Regions from separate parts of the Lysinibacillus sp. NPDC093692 genome, predicted to be linked through region 2. Evidence: riboswitches for the same ligand, from Rfam matches in the RefSeq annotation. Region 2 holds a riboswitch; the other holds the start of a gene.
The links. A riboswitch is a leader RNA that binds a small molecule or an ion and turns the genes downstream of it on or off. The one in region 2 is predicted to bind S-adenosylmethionine.
Positions count from the first base shown of each region.

Region 1 (6,035 bases), on a different contig from region 2:
GCCAACTGATAATGGCTTAATATGCTCGATGGAAATATAAAAAGCATCAATTGTTTGACCGGCCAATGTTGTTCCCATCGGTTCAATTGTTCCCGATATCATCACAGGTAGCTCTTTTTCAGTTGCCTTAAAAGCACGAGATACCCCCAATGTTCCTGCCTTAACATTCAACATATCCTGACTAGTTTCTAGCAACAGAACGTCGGCTCCGGCTTCGATTAATGCCTTGGCCTGAACATAGAAGTTTTCCTCTAACTCATCAAATGTAATACCACCTGTAACTGACAAGGTTTTTGTAGTTGGTCCCATAGCCCCCGCTACAAAACGTGGCCAATCGGATGTAGAAAACTCATCTACTACTTTGCGTGCAATTTCCACAGCACGTGTATTGATTTCTTCTGCCTTCGCACCAAGATCATATTCATTTAATACAAGTGGTGTACTTCCAAATGTATTTGTACAAATAATATCTGCTCCAGCTTCTAAATATTTTCTATGAACTTTTTCAAGCACATCTGGTCTAGTTAGCACGAGATTTTCATTACAGCCATCATATTCCTCGCCGCCAAAATCCTCTGCTGATAAATTTTCATTTTGTAGCATTGTACCCATTGCGCCATCAAGAATTAAAATTCGTTTCTCTAGTTGTTCTTCAATCAAGTGCTTAGCCATTTATACTTACCCCTTTTTTCTGTTCATCCAATTGCTCAATAAATTTCATCAATTCTAGTGTCATGTCATAGCGTAAAAATGGTGTGATGAGGTAAATACCATTGAAATATTCCGCTGCTACTTCTACTAATTCCTTAGCAATTGCAATTCCTTCTAGTGTTGCGCGTTCTTTATCATCGCCACATTCCTTCATACGGGTTAACACATCATCGGATAGTTTGATACCTGGCACTTCATGATGTAAAAACTCCGCACTTTTATAGCTCGTTACTGGCATAATGCCTATATAAATTGGTGTTTCTAAATGCTTTGTCGCCTCGTAAATTTCCACGATTTTTTCCTTTGTATAAACAGGCTGCGAAATAAAATAATCTGCGCCATATTCAATTTTCTTCTCTAATCGAGATACCGCGCGATCTAGTACACGTACATTAGGATTAAAGGCTGCCGCTACAGAGAAATTCGCCTTTTTACGAAGTGGTTTCCCCGAGAAAGATACACCTTCATTTAACTGTTTTATTAATTGGATTAGCTCCATTGAAGATACGTCATAAACGCTTGTGGCCCCTGGAAAATCGCCCACCTTCGTCGGATCTCCAGTCACTGCTAAAATATCGTGAATGCCTAGTGCATTTAATCCCATTAAATGTGATTGAAGTCCAATTAAATTACGATCCCGGCATGTTATATGAGTTAACGGTCGTACCCCGTGTGTTTCTTTCAGTAAGGCACCCATTGCGACATTACTAATCCTTGGGGAAGCAAGTGAATTATCTGCCATCATGACTACATCTGCGCCCGCCTCATATATTTTTCTTGCTCCTGCAATAAAGCCTTCAATTTCTAAATGTCTTGGTGTATCTAACTCCACTATAACGGAGCGTTCACGTTTTACTTTTACATGTAATGGTTCGTAATTTGCTGGCTCAGCCTCACGGACAATCTCTACTTTTTCTGGCTTTGCATACTTTTCTTCGACTGGGGATAACTCCTCTAAGTACTTTTTCGCTGCAGCAATATGCTTTGGTGTCGTACCACAACAACCACCAATTAAACGTACCCCCTGATCACGAAGCTCTACAGCTGCTCGACCAAAATAATCTGCCTCCGACTCATAAACGACACGGCCATCCTCTACATCAAGAAGAGACGCATTCGGATACGCTGACATAAATGCTTTCTTAGGAAGCTCTACACCTTCAAATGCTTGTATTGTATGGTGGGGACCTAAGCGACAGTTAACACCTACGAGATCAGCACCTAGCGCTTCAAGTTCATGTAAAGCGTTATTTAAGCTCATTCCATTTTGTAAAATCCCTGGTTCGTGCATAGAAATTTGAGCAATAATCGGTAATTTCGTTTTAGCTCGTAGCATTGCTAAAGTCGCTGTTAACTCTTCAAAATCATAATATGTCTCCAGTAAAAGGCCATCTGGATTTCCTGCAAGTAAAACGGTTGCCTGCTCATCAACTGTTGCTAAGATTTCCTCTAACGTTGCATCGCTTTTTCGAATACCACGGATTCCCCCAATAGTACCTAAGACAAATTGTCCACCATCTGCCGCTGCTCGTTTTGCAATCGTTATAGCAGCTTCGTTAAACTGCTGCACACGAGATTCTAATCCATAGCGGGCTAATTTTATGGCATTAGCTCCGTAAGTGTTCGTTTGAATAATATCGGCACCTGCCGCTATATACTCTCTATGAATCTTTTCAATTAATTCAGGTCTTTGTATATTCATTTCCTCGTGGCAATACTCCAAGCCATAGCCGTATAAAACTGTACCAATTGCACCATCTGCTGTAAGAACATGCGTTTTTAACCTTTCAAGCAATCCCATAAAACTAGCCTCTCTTCCTTTATTTATCAATTATGCCTCGGCATAATTGCATCCGGAATCGGCTTTGTGCTTAGGCCTGCACGAGGGCCGACACGATGTCGGTCATTTCGGTAATGCCACAGGAGGTGGCGTTTTTACCGATGCAGGTCAGTTAGCCATTATCGCATGGGTGCGATGGTTTTAGGCTAACATCCCCAAAGCACTCCTTTCCGATTCCGTGACAACCGCCGGAGGCTTTAACTTCTTTCAGTGGATATTTGGTACCCGCTGAAAGAAGTTAAAATAAAAAAGCCTTCTTTTACAAAAAAAGAAGGCTTTAACGTTTCGTCATTGTTTTTTCCTTCTCATCTTCGACACTATGGTCCTCTGGATTTAGCACCTGACAATAAGTTGGTTGCTGAAGCTTCATAGGGCCAGTCCCTCAGCTTCTCTTGATAAGAATGTTGTATGAATTTTTTAAATAATTAAAAGAATCATATCGTTTACGAACGATTGAGTCAAGACTATTTCACAGAACAGAGGTAAAACTTCACGAAAAATACCAGATTTTGATTTAAATCAAACAATTACGATAGTTTTTCAGCAAGCTCCTCACCAATTTTTTTACCATTTTGAATACACGCACCTATGCCTACTCCGAAATAAGAGCACCCCGCTATTGATAAATTCGGATAGTTTTTCTCAAGCTCTTGTACGAGACCTTGCAACGCTTCACGATGTGCCAAATCATATTTTGGCATTTGGTCGATCCATTTTGTCACATCCACAATTGTTGGTGTTTCCTCAATACCCAAGCTTTTTCTTACATCCTCTAGAGCAACCGCTGCTAACTCTTCATCTGACATCAAACGCAATCTCTCATACTCAGGGTTAATGCTCTTATAAAAAAGTCGAACTAGTAATTTTCCTTCTGCTGACGTGTGTTTCCACTTGCGACTTGTCCACGTTGCTGCATTACAAATAACATCTGAATTATGTGACGCAATATAGCCTGTTCCATCCGCCGGTAATCTATTATCGGGTACATCAAACCCTAAGTAAATCGTAATGGCGGATGCAGTATTGAATTGTTCAAAATAGCCGTTCAAAGATTCATCCTGCACTAAGCTTTGTACCGCTTCATTTGGCAGTGCCATGACAACATGATTTGCTTCAATTATTTTACCGCTTGCTAATGTAACGGAGTACTGATTCTCCTGCTTTTTAACACTTGTAGTGGCAATCCCTTTTATAATTTCTACATCCGTTAATGTTTCTTCAAGTCGATCAATTAGTGATGATAAACCATTTTTAAATGAAATAAATTTTTTATTAGCGGCTTTCAAAAATTGTTCCCTGTTTGCATCAAAGCCTTTAATAATACTACCGTAATCGTTTTTGTAATCGATTAAATACGGTAAAGTGGAAGCAATTGAAAGTTGATTTAAATCTCCCGAGTATACACCTGCAAGTACGGGCGCTATTTGGTTTTGAACAAGCTCCTCACCTAAATAGTACGTTAGAAATTCCCCAATCGAACTTTCCTTAGTAAACCCTTCATTTGGCATGGTTAAATCCGTTAATGCTTCTTTTTTACCTTGCTCTGATACAAGCGTGCTTTCCTCAAGAGATTGTAAGCTCATAGGAATACCAAACGTTGAATCCGCTGGGATAGCATGTAGCTCATTATTTGTGTAAATATACGAAACACCCGTTTCGTTATACACAAGATTTTGTTCAAAATTAAGTTCTTCTACTAATTCCATAACACCTTTATGACGCGCTACTATAGAATCAGCACCTGTTTCCAAGATAAAGCCTTGTTCATATGCAGAATGAAGCTTGCCACCAAGGTATGTATTTTTTTCAACGAGTACAAGCTTTACATGTAAGTTTTTCTCCTGAACTTGGCGTTGTAAATAATGCATCGTACACAAACCCGTAATTCCGCCACCTAATACAACAACTGTTTTCATATTAACCGCCCCTATTTTTAGTTCTTAATTTCAGTATAAACTTTTTTTATCGAAAATTACGTTAAACCCTTTACAAATTTAGCAAAAATGGAGCTATCCAGCACATGGGATAGCTCCATTTTTTTCTATGTTCAATTAGTATATATTGAATTTAACAGCATATTTTCACCGGTATCTTTTATCTACCTAGCGGATCGTATATATTAATAGTTGATATAGTGTTATTTATAGCTTTTCACTTCATTAATTTAAATTTTGTGCAAAACTAGCTAGTTCTTCAGCGGAATTTTTCACTTCATTAAAAGCAATACCTAATTGACTTAGTACTTCTACTATTGCTTGTACTTCTTTTTCCATCTGTCCATTTTGTTCTTTGGCTTCGGTCATAGCGTCCAATATGTTAGTAAATTGACCTTCCGTTTGAACCATATTTTCCTCACCAGAAGTTACCTCTTCTTGAATATTACTAAGCGAGTGAACAAGTTTATCAGTCCGCTCATTCGTTTTATGTAGTAAAGTCGCAACCGATGTGACAGATTCCTTTGTTTGAATCGATAGCTTTCTCACTTCATCTGCAACAACACTAAAGCCTTTACCCGCTTCTCCAGCGCGAGCCGCTTCTATTGCCGCATTTAAAGCCAACAAGTTTGTTTGATTAGCAATATTTGTCACAACATTCATAATCGATTCCATTTCCCTTGACATATCTGCCAACTGTGTAATATTTTCCGCTATACCATCAAGCGAGTTAATAATATTACTCATATTTTGCGATTGATTCTTTAATCGTTCACGACCCTCTAATGCCTGACTCTCAGCCATAGTCGACACTTGAAGTGATTTTTTTGCCAGTTGTTTAATTTCATCCGATTGTTCGCTTAAGCGATAAAACGAGTTGTTTGTTTCCAATGATATTGTGGCAAGACCTTCCGAAGACGCTACGATCTTTTTCTCTATTACTTCTTTTCTACGTTCTATTTTTTCATGAAGTTGCTCAATGGTATGCTCAAAAGCCTCTAAAACTAACTGTTGCTCAAAATTAGATATTTTCGAGATAGCCCTAATTGTATTAAGTTGATCCATTGGATGATGAACATGTTCTTCAACTAAGTCAATAAATGATGCCGTTAAATCTTGAAAAGCACAAATATACCATTGTGTTTTAAGCCCGATATGTACATGTACTTTAGCAATTTTAACTCTTCTTTGATAAAAATCATCATCAATCGTACCATTAAACATTTCAATAATATGACGTCTTAAAGTAATTTTCAGCTTCTCTACAGAACTATGTTTATTAATAATATCTACTAGAGTACGTTCAGTTACAATCATTTCATAAAATCGATTAACAATGTTATCAATATTGCCTTCTACAAAAGGTTGAAAGGCTTTTAAATATTGTAAATCCCGCTTCGTCAATTTAAGCAAATCAATTTGCTTTTTTATTGAATGGCGATTCGCTATATCCATTTTTACAATGTATTGCTCTAAATCTAACGCCGTTGTCTTTCTCTGTTTTTGAAAAATCACACATTTACCCTCTTTCATGCCGTGTACTTTTAAAA
Region 1 covers NZ_JBNNUW010000027.1:30,169-36,203, forward strand. Annotated here, with positions in the region: gene metH (methionine synthase) at 1-672, opposite strand, end outside; gene ACQKN4_RS21835 (bifunctional homocysteine S-methyltransferase/methylenetetrahydrofolate reductase) at 665-2,512, opposite strand; SAM riboswitch class I at 2,854-2,953, opposite strand; gene ACQKN4_RS21840 (protoporphyrinogen oxidase) at 3,079-4,467, opposite strand; gene ACQKN4_RS21845 (globin-coupled sensor protein) at 4,711-6,000, opposite strand.
Region 1: linked by a shared signal. The riboswitch ahead of ACQKN4_RS21835 (bifunctional homocysteine S-methyltransferase/methylenetetrahydrofolate reductase) and the one ahead of ACQKN4_RS08515 (cyclase family protein) in region 2 are both predicted to bind S-adenosylmethionine.

Region 2 (6,035 bases):
AAAGTGTAAGTACACTGTAGAGATGTAATTTTATTTATAGTGATACGTGCTAGCTCTAGGATGATTCCGTTGTATTTGATTGAACCATGCACGATCCTTTTCCTCTTGTTTTAATGTACTAACGATTGTTGATGAGCAACTAACACAGATTTTTGCCTGAGTAATTTGTCCACAGCGTTCACAAGGCGCCCCTAAATTAGGGAAAATCGATTTTTTTAACTTTCCTGCTTTTACCCATTTATAGAGTAGGTCTGATGAAACCCCAGTCACTGCAACTACCTCATCGTTCGTTAAATAGCGATTATTTTTTCTTAGTAAAAAATGATGCAATTCCGAAAAAATATCTTCTTCTCTCACATCAATCCTATTAGTAAATAGCAACATATTTATTACTCTCCCCGTTTACATTAATTGATGACTTCTCCTATATTGTCATTTACGTTGTTAGGTTGATCGTCGTATTTATAGTTTTCCCAACGATTTCGTGCTAGTTTTCGATATTTATTGGAAACATGTCGATCTGCAATTAATCGAGAGAATCCTTTTTTCGCCTCAGCAATATCTCCAAGTCGAAGGCTTAATTCTGCATGTAAATATTGAATTCTCTCTCCGCCCTCTTGATTGGATGCAAAAGATTTACTGTAAAAGTCTCTTGCTGCAAAGAGGTAGCGCATTTCCGATTCATGATCATTTTTTAAGCGATATAGCCAGGCTATTTTTAGTGCGAAATTGGCCATAAGAAGTGACTCTTCCATTGATGCTCTTGATACAAGATAGGCTAATTTAAGGCTTACAATGGCATCATCAATCGTACGTTCCTTGCAAATATCCATTGGTTTTTGTAGCTCTTTAATGTACAGCTCATCTATAAGAAGCATGAAAGGTCCATACGTTCTTGTCATAGTTTTGTGATAAGCGTAGCCACAATGCGGACAAACGGCAACCTCATACAATAACGGGTTTAAACCTTCATAAACTGGCATGAAGTCTGTTTGTTCCTCGATAATTTTATATCGATTAGGGCGAACTTTATATGTAGTAAAATGCTTTTTGCAAAACTTACAATCCACACTACTTTCATAGTAATAAATATTAAATGCCATAAGAATCAACTCCTTTCCACCCAAATAATTTTATGTAGAAGACTCCTACCTCTGATGGTAGTAAGAGGGATGTGAATATATTTCTTTTGTTCTATTTATATGAAGGGCAATGTCGTTCAATATATTTAATTTAGTTTCTCTTATTTTAACAATTCTATGTTCTTTGGTATACTCCTTTAGAATTATTAAAATAAAAATGTTCAATGCTTTTTTAGTTATTTGAAATACCGATACGTACCCGTAATAGTATTTATCGGTGTTGCTGAAGTAATTTACATGTTCGTTTTAGTTTGTCGAAATACGTACAAATGTTTAAATAAATAACTACTTATTTTTTTATTATAAAGTCGTTTGTGCAGGTTAAAATACCTATATTGTGTTTTGGAATAAAGATGCTTCCTCTCAATTATTAACGTAAAATTACAAGTATGCTGGATAGGGAATATAGGATTATGATTGACGGTAAAGAGGAGCCAATTAACGCTCGCCTGTAGTGGAAATGAGTGTCTTTAAATTAGATTCATCATCAAAATTGTGGATGACATTTATAGGGTAATCTTCGTTCCGGCTGGGCAAATCCTTGGGCAGCTACGAAGCGGCTCATCGGACGCCCCCAGGAAGCTCTACTCTGTGCGAAAGCGTAGCGGCAGCAGCAAAGCGCCCTGCCGAACGGAAATCATCCCCCATGCTTTGGTGTTATTCCTCTGCTAGATTTACATCTAATATGTAAAATGAAAAGGAGCAAACGATGGATTATAAAATTGTATTCTTTGATGTAGATGGAACGCTTGTTAATTATGAAGATGGTCGTATGCAAGAACGTACAAGGACCGCTATTCAACAATTAAAGGATAAAGGAATTCATATTGTAGCTGCTACAGGAAGACCTTTATCAATGTGCCAGGATTTAAGGAATGTAGGAATAGAGACGTTTATTACAGCTAATGGTGCATATGTTAAGCACCAAGATCAAGTCATACATAAAATACCGATTGCCAAAGAAGTAGTCCAAGTAGTGAAGGCTTTTGCTGATGAAAATAAACAAAGTCTATCGTTTTTTACAGAAACATTATCAATGAATAACGTTCAAGAAGAAGAGACATTAAAAGCTATGAAAGAAACATTATCTTTGCGAGAGTTTCCCGTTATCAATGAAGATATTGGAACGAAAGAAGTGTATTTAATGTGTTTATATGGTGATGAGGATGTTGAGAAAAAGTATACCTCCACATTTCCTCATTTATTATTTAAAAGGTGGCATCCTAACATAACAAATGTTTTGCAGCATGATGTTTCTAAGTCTATTGCTGTTCAAGCTGTACTAGAATATTTCGACTTGAGTCCTGATGAAGCACTTGCTTTTGGGGATGGAGATAATGATATCGATATGCTAGAGCAGGTCGGCTTCGGTATTGCAATGGGTAACGGTAGTGAAGCATTAAAAAATATCGCTAATTTTGTAACAAAGAAATCAACTGAAGATGGTATTGATTATGCTCTTCGTGAGCTAGGAATCATTTAATGGAAAAAACTGTATTGAATTCATAACACTCATAATGTTGTCTCCATTGAGTTATGATAAAGCTAACTATAAAAATTATTATGCTTTAGGTGGGATGGATTTATGGCGCAGCATGTGCAATCTCTTATTGAACATTATGGATATTTTGGCATCATTCTTGTCCTAATTGGGGGGATTGTCGGGCTGCCACTTCCTGATGAATTATTTTTGACATATGTAGGGTATAGCGTTTATCGAGAAACGCTTGCACATATTCCTGCTTTAATCAGCGCTATCGTAGGTGCGGTAGGAGGAATTACTTTGAGCTACTATATAGGCTATAGATTCGGGCTACCTTTATTGCAAAAATACGGTTCGAAAATTCATATTACTGAGCAGAAAATTGATTTTACTAAAGAGTTATTTGCAAAAATAGGGCCGGGATTATTATTAATAGGATATTTTATTCCTGGTGTGCGCCATCTTACAGCATATATTGCCGCTATTAATAATTATCCTTATAAAAAATTTGCTTTCTTTGCGTATACGGGAGCAGTTATATGGACATTTACGTTTATTACTTTAGGTAATGTACTAGGTGAGAAATGGCATTATGTTGAGGCATATTTATCCCGTTACAGCATTTATCTTATAGTATTGTTTATAATAATTATGCTGATCGTTTATGTTGTTTTTAAAAAAAGGAATCCCACTAATATAAATGATTAAGAAAGGTCTGGTTCAATATTTATTGAATCAGACCTGTTGCTATATTAAGGCAATATAGCAAATGAACGAACAGGGAATCCAGATGCTTTTTCAGGCTTCGGCACAATATTGAATATAACGGCGCCTTTTGGAGGTAGCTTATCCAAATTTGTCATAAGCTCAATTTGATAAGTATCTTGGTCAAGCACAAAATATTCGCCGTCTAACTTACCGTTTTTACGAAAATCTGTTGCTGAATCCGTATCAAAAGTTTCGTGGCCGATTGCACTTACTTTTCGTTCGTTGAATAAAAATTGCAAAGCTTCTAATCCCCAGCCAGGAATATGATTATTGCCATCGGTATCTTTATTGCTGAAAGCCTCTTTATCTGGCCAACGTTTACTCCAATCTGTACGCAGCGCAACAAAGGTACCTTCTTCAATTTCTCCATATTCAGCTTCAAAGTTAAGAATATCTTGAACGCTTAACGTGTAGTCGTTGTTAATTTCAGCTTCCTTCGATTTATCAATAACGATTAGTGGGAGTACTAGTTCTTTTAGCTCCAATTCCTCTAAATAGCGTGTTTCTTGCACGAAATGGATAGGTGGGTCGATATGTGTTCCGTATTGTCCAGGGAAAGAGAATTGTTGTGCAAAGAATCCATCATCATGTGAAAATAATGTTTCAAATTTTGCATCATCAAACATAAAGAAATGAGGAGAGTTTGGACCGAATGTATGTGTTAAATCAACCCATTCTTTTGATTTCAATAATTTTATTGCTTGTAAAAGTTCGTTTGCCATACTATTTCCCTGCTTTCTGTGCATATTTTGGGTGCGATTCTTTGCGTATCATTCACGTTAAAGAGCAAATAAAAAAGAGTCCTCCTTGTAGAAGAGGACTCTTGTGCAAAGCAAATGCAGTAAGTCTTCTCATCTTCAAGGCTAAATTATGCCATTTGGAATTAGCACCATACCTATAGGCTGGTTGCTGAGACTTCATAGGGCCAATCCCTCCGTCTCTCTTGATAAGAAAATACGATATAAAAATTTTCAGAAATAAAGTTTACAAATAATTTAGCATATTTATAGGTTACAAGTTCAATAGGGATACGAGGTTAAAAAATTTCAACACTTCAAAACCTCCAAAAGCATGCGAAAAGCAAAAAGAGGCCCTCTTCAAAGGGCCAACTCTTCACCAACTCAAAGCTAATGTAAGCTTACAACAGCCGCTATCAGTAAATATTATACGAATGCCATCTGGCGTATAGGTAGTTTCGAATTTTATCGTAACGCCCGTTGACGTAATTAATTTTTCAACTTCTGTTTTATTTGATAGTTGCGCTGCGTTCATAAGATCATGTGCAAATTGCTCTGATTCATCAATTTTATCCGTAAGTAATTGTGCTTGCTGCATAATAATCTTGACTCGTTTCGCGGAAGTCTTTAATTTCACTGTATTGATGGATGGAAATGGACTTCTATTCGTTGGGTCAGGCATTGCTAGATGTCTAGAAGGTTGTTGAGTAGTTGGTTGATTTGCCATTACCCATGCCGGATAATAATTAGGATAGACAAAATACGGATAAGGATTGTAATACAACTAAATTTCCTCCTATCCTATAGTTGATACATTATCTTATGTACAACAAAGACTTTAGGTGTTAATGGCAAATGCTTTGAAAAGCCTGAGCGAAAAGGTACTCAAGTCTCTGCAAAAGGAGGGATTGATTTCCGTCATCGCTGATCCCCGAGGAGTCGCCCAGCCTCCACTCCAATCAACATGTATCTTCTGGCATGGCACTTTAATTTATAGTGATAAAAAAACATTAGCCACAGATTTTTTGAGCGAAAGCGAAGTAGCTTAGAACGGAAATTATCCTCATTTAAAGTGCTATAACATTGACAAATATGTCCTTTTCATTGTTTTTTGATCCTATAAGCAAGGGGACTATTGTTTGTTTCTATCAAAGATTAACCATAGGAATGTAGTAGCTGCTGCAAGCATCACTAAGCCGAATCCGTATATAGGTGTATGTGCTAATGATTGGTGGCGAATGATGAATCCTCCAATGTATGACCCTATAAAAATGCCAATGTTAAAGGCCGAAATGTTTAATGCGGAAGCCATTGAAATAGCTGATGGTATATATTTTTCTGAAAGCTGAACGGCATAAAGCTGTAATCCCGGTACATTCATAAACATAAATAGACCCATCATAAGGACCATTAATAATCCCATGATTGATGACTCCAAAAAGAAGCCAATGCCGAGTACAGCCAGTGCTAAGCCGATAAAGATAATAAAGATAGAACGTAAAGGGTTATTATTCGCAAAATGACCACCTAATGTATTACCGATTGCAACACAAATACCGTATCCGATTAAGATCACGACAATTGCTTTCGGTGAGTAGCCCATATACTTCTCTAAAATAGGGGAAATATACGTATATACTACGAATGCGCCACCATATCCAATTGAGGTAATAAAGAGAATTAGTAGCATTCTTATATTCCCTAAGATTTTCCCGATATCTCGAATAGATATTGGATTTCCTTTAGATAATTGACTAGGTACAAGCAGGGCATTACTAATTAATCCGATAATACCAATAACAACAATGAAAAAGAACGACATTCGCCAGTCAGTTACTTGTCCAATAAAAGTTCCTAGCGGGACGCCTGTGACAGTTGCTAATGTTAACCCTGTGAACATAAAAG
Region 2 covers NZ_JBNNUW010000006.1:64,875-70,909, forward strand. Annotated here, with positions in the region: gene ACQKN4_RS08495 (hypothetical protein) at 31-384, opposite strand; gene ACQKN4_RS08500 (DUF2225 domain-containing protein) at 408-1,103, opposite strand; gene ACQKN4_RS08505 (Cof-type HAD-IIB family hydrolase) at 1,852-2,625, shown strand; gene ACQKN4_RS08510 (DedA family protein) at 2,728-3,333, shown strand; gene ACQKN4_RS08515 (cyclase family protein) at 3,378-4,115, opposite strand; SAM riboswitch class I at 4,242-4,346, opposite strand; gene ACQKN4_RS08520 (hypothetical protein) at 4,507-4,914, opposite strand; gene ACQKN4_RS08525 (MFS transporter) at 5,263-6,035, opposite strand, start outside.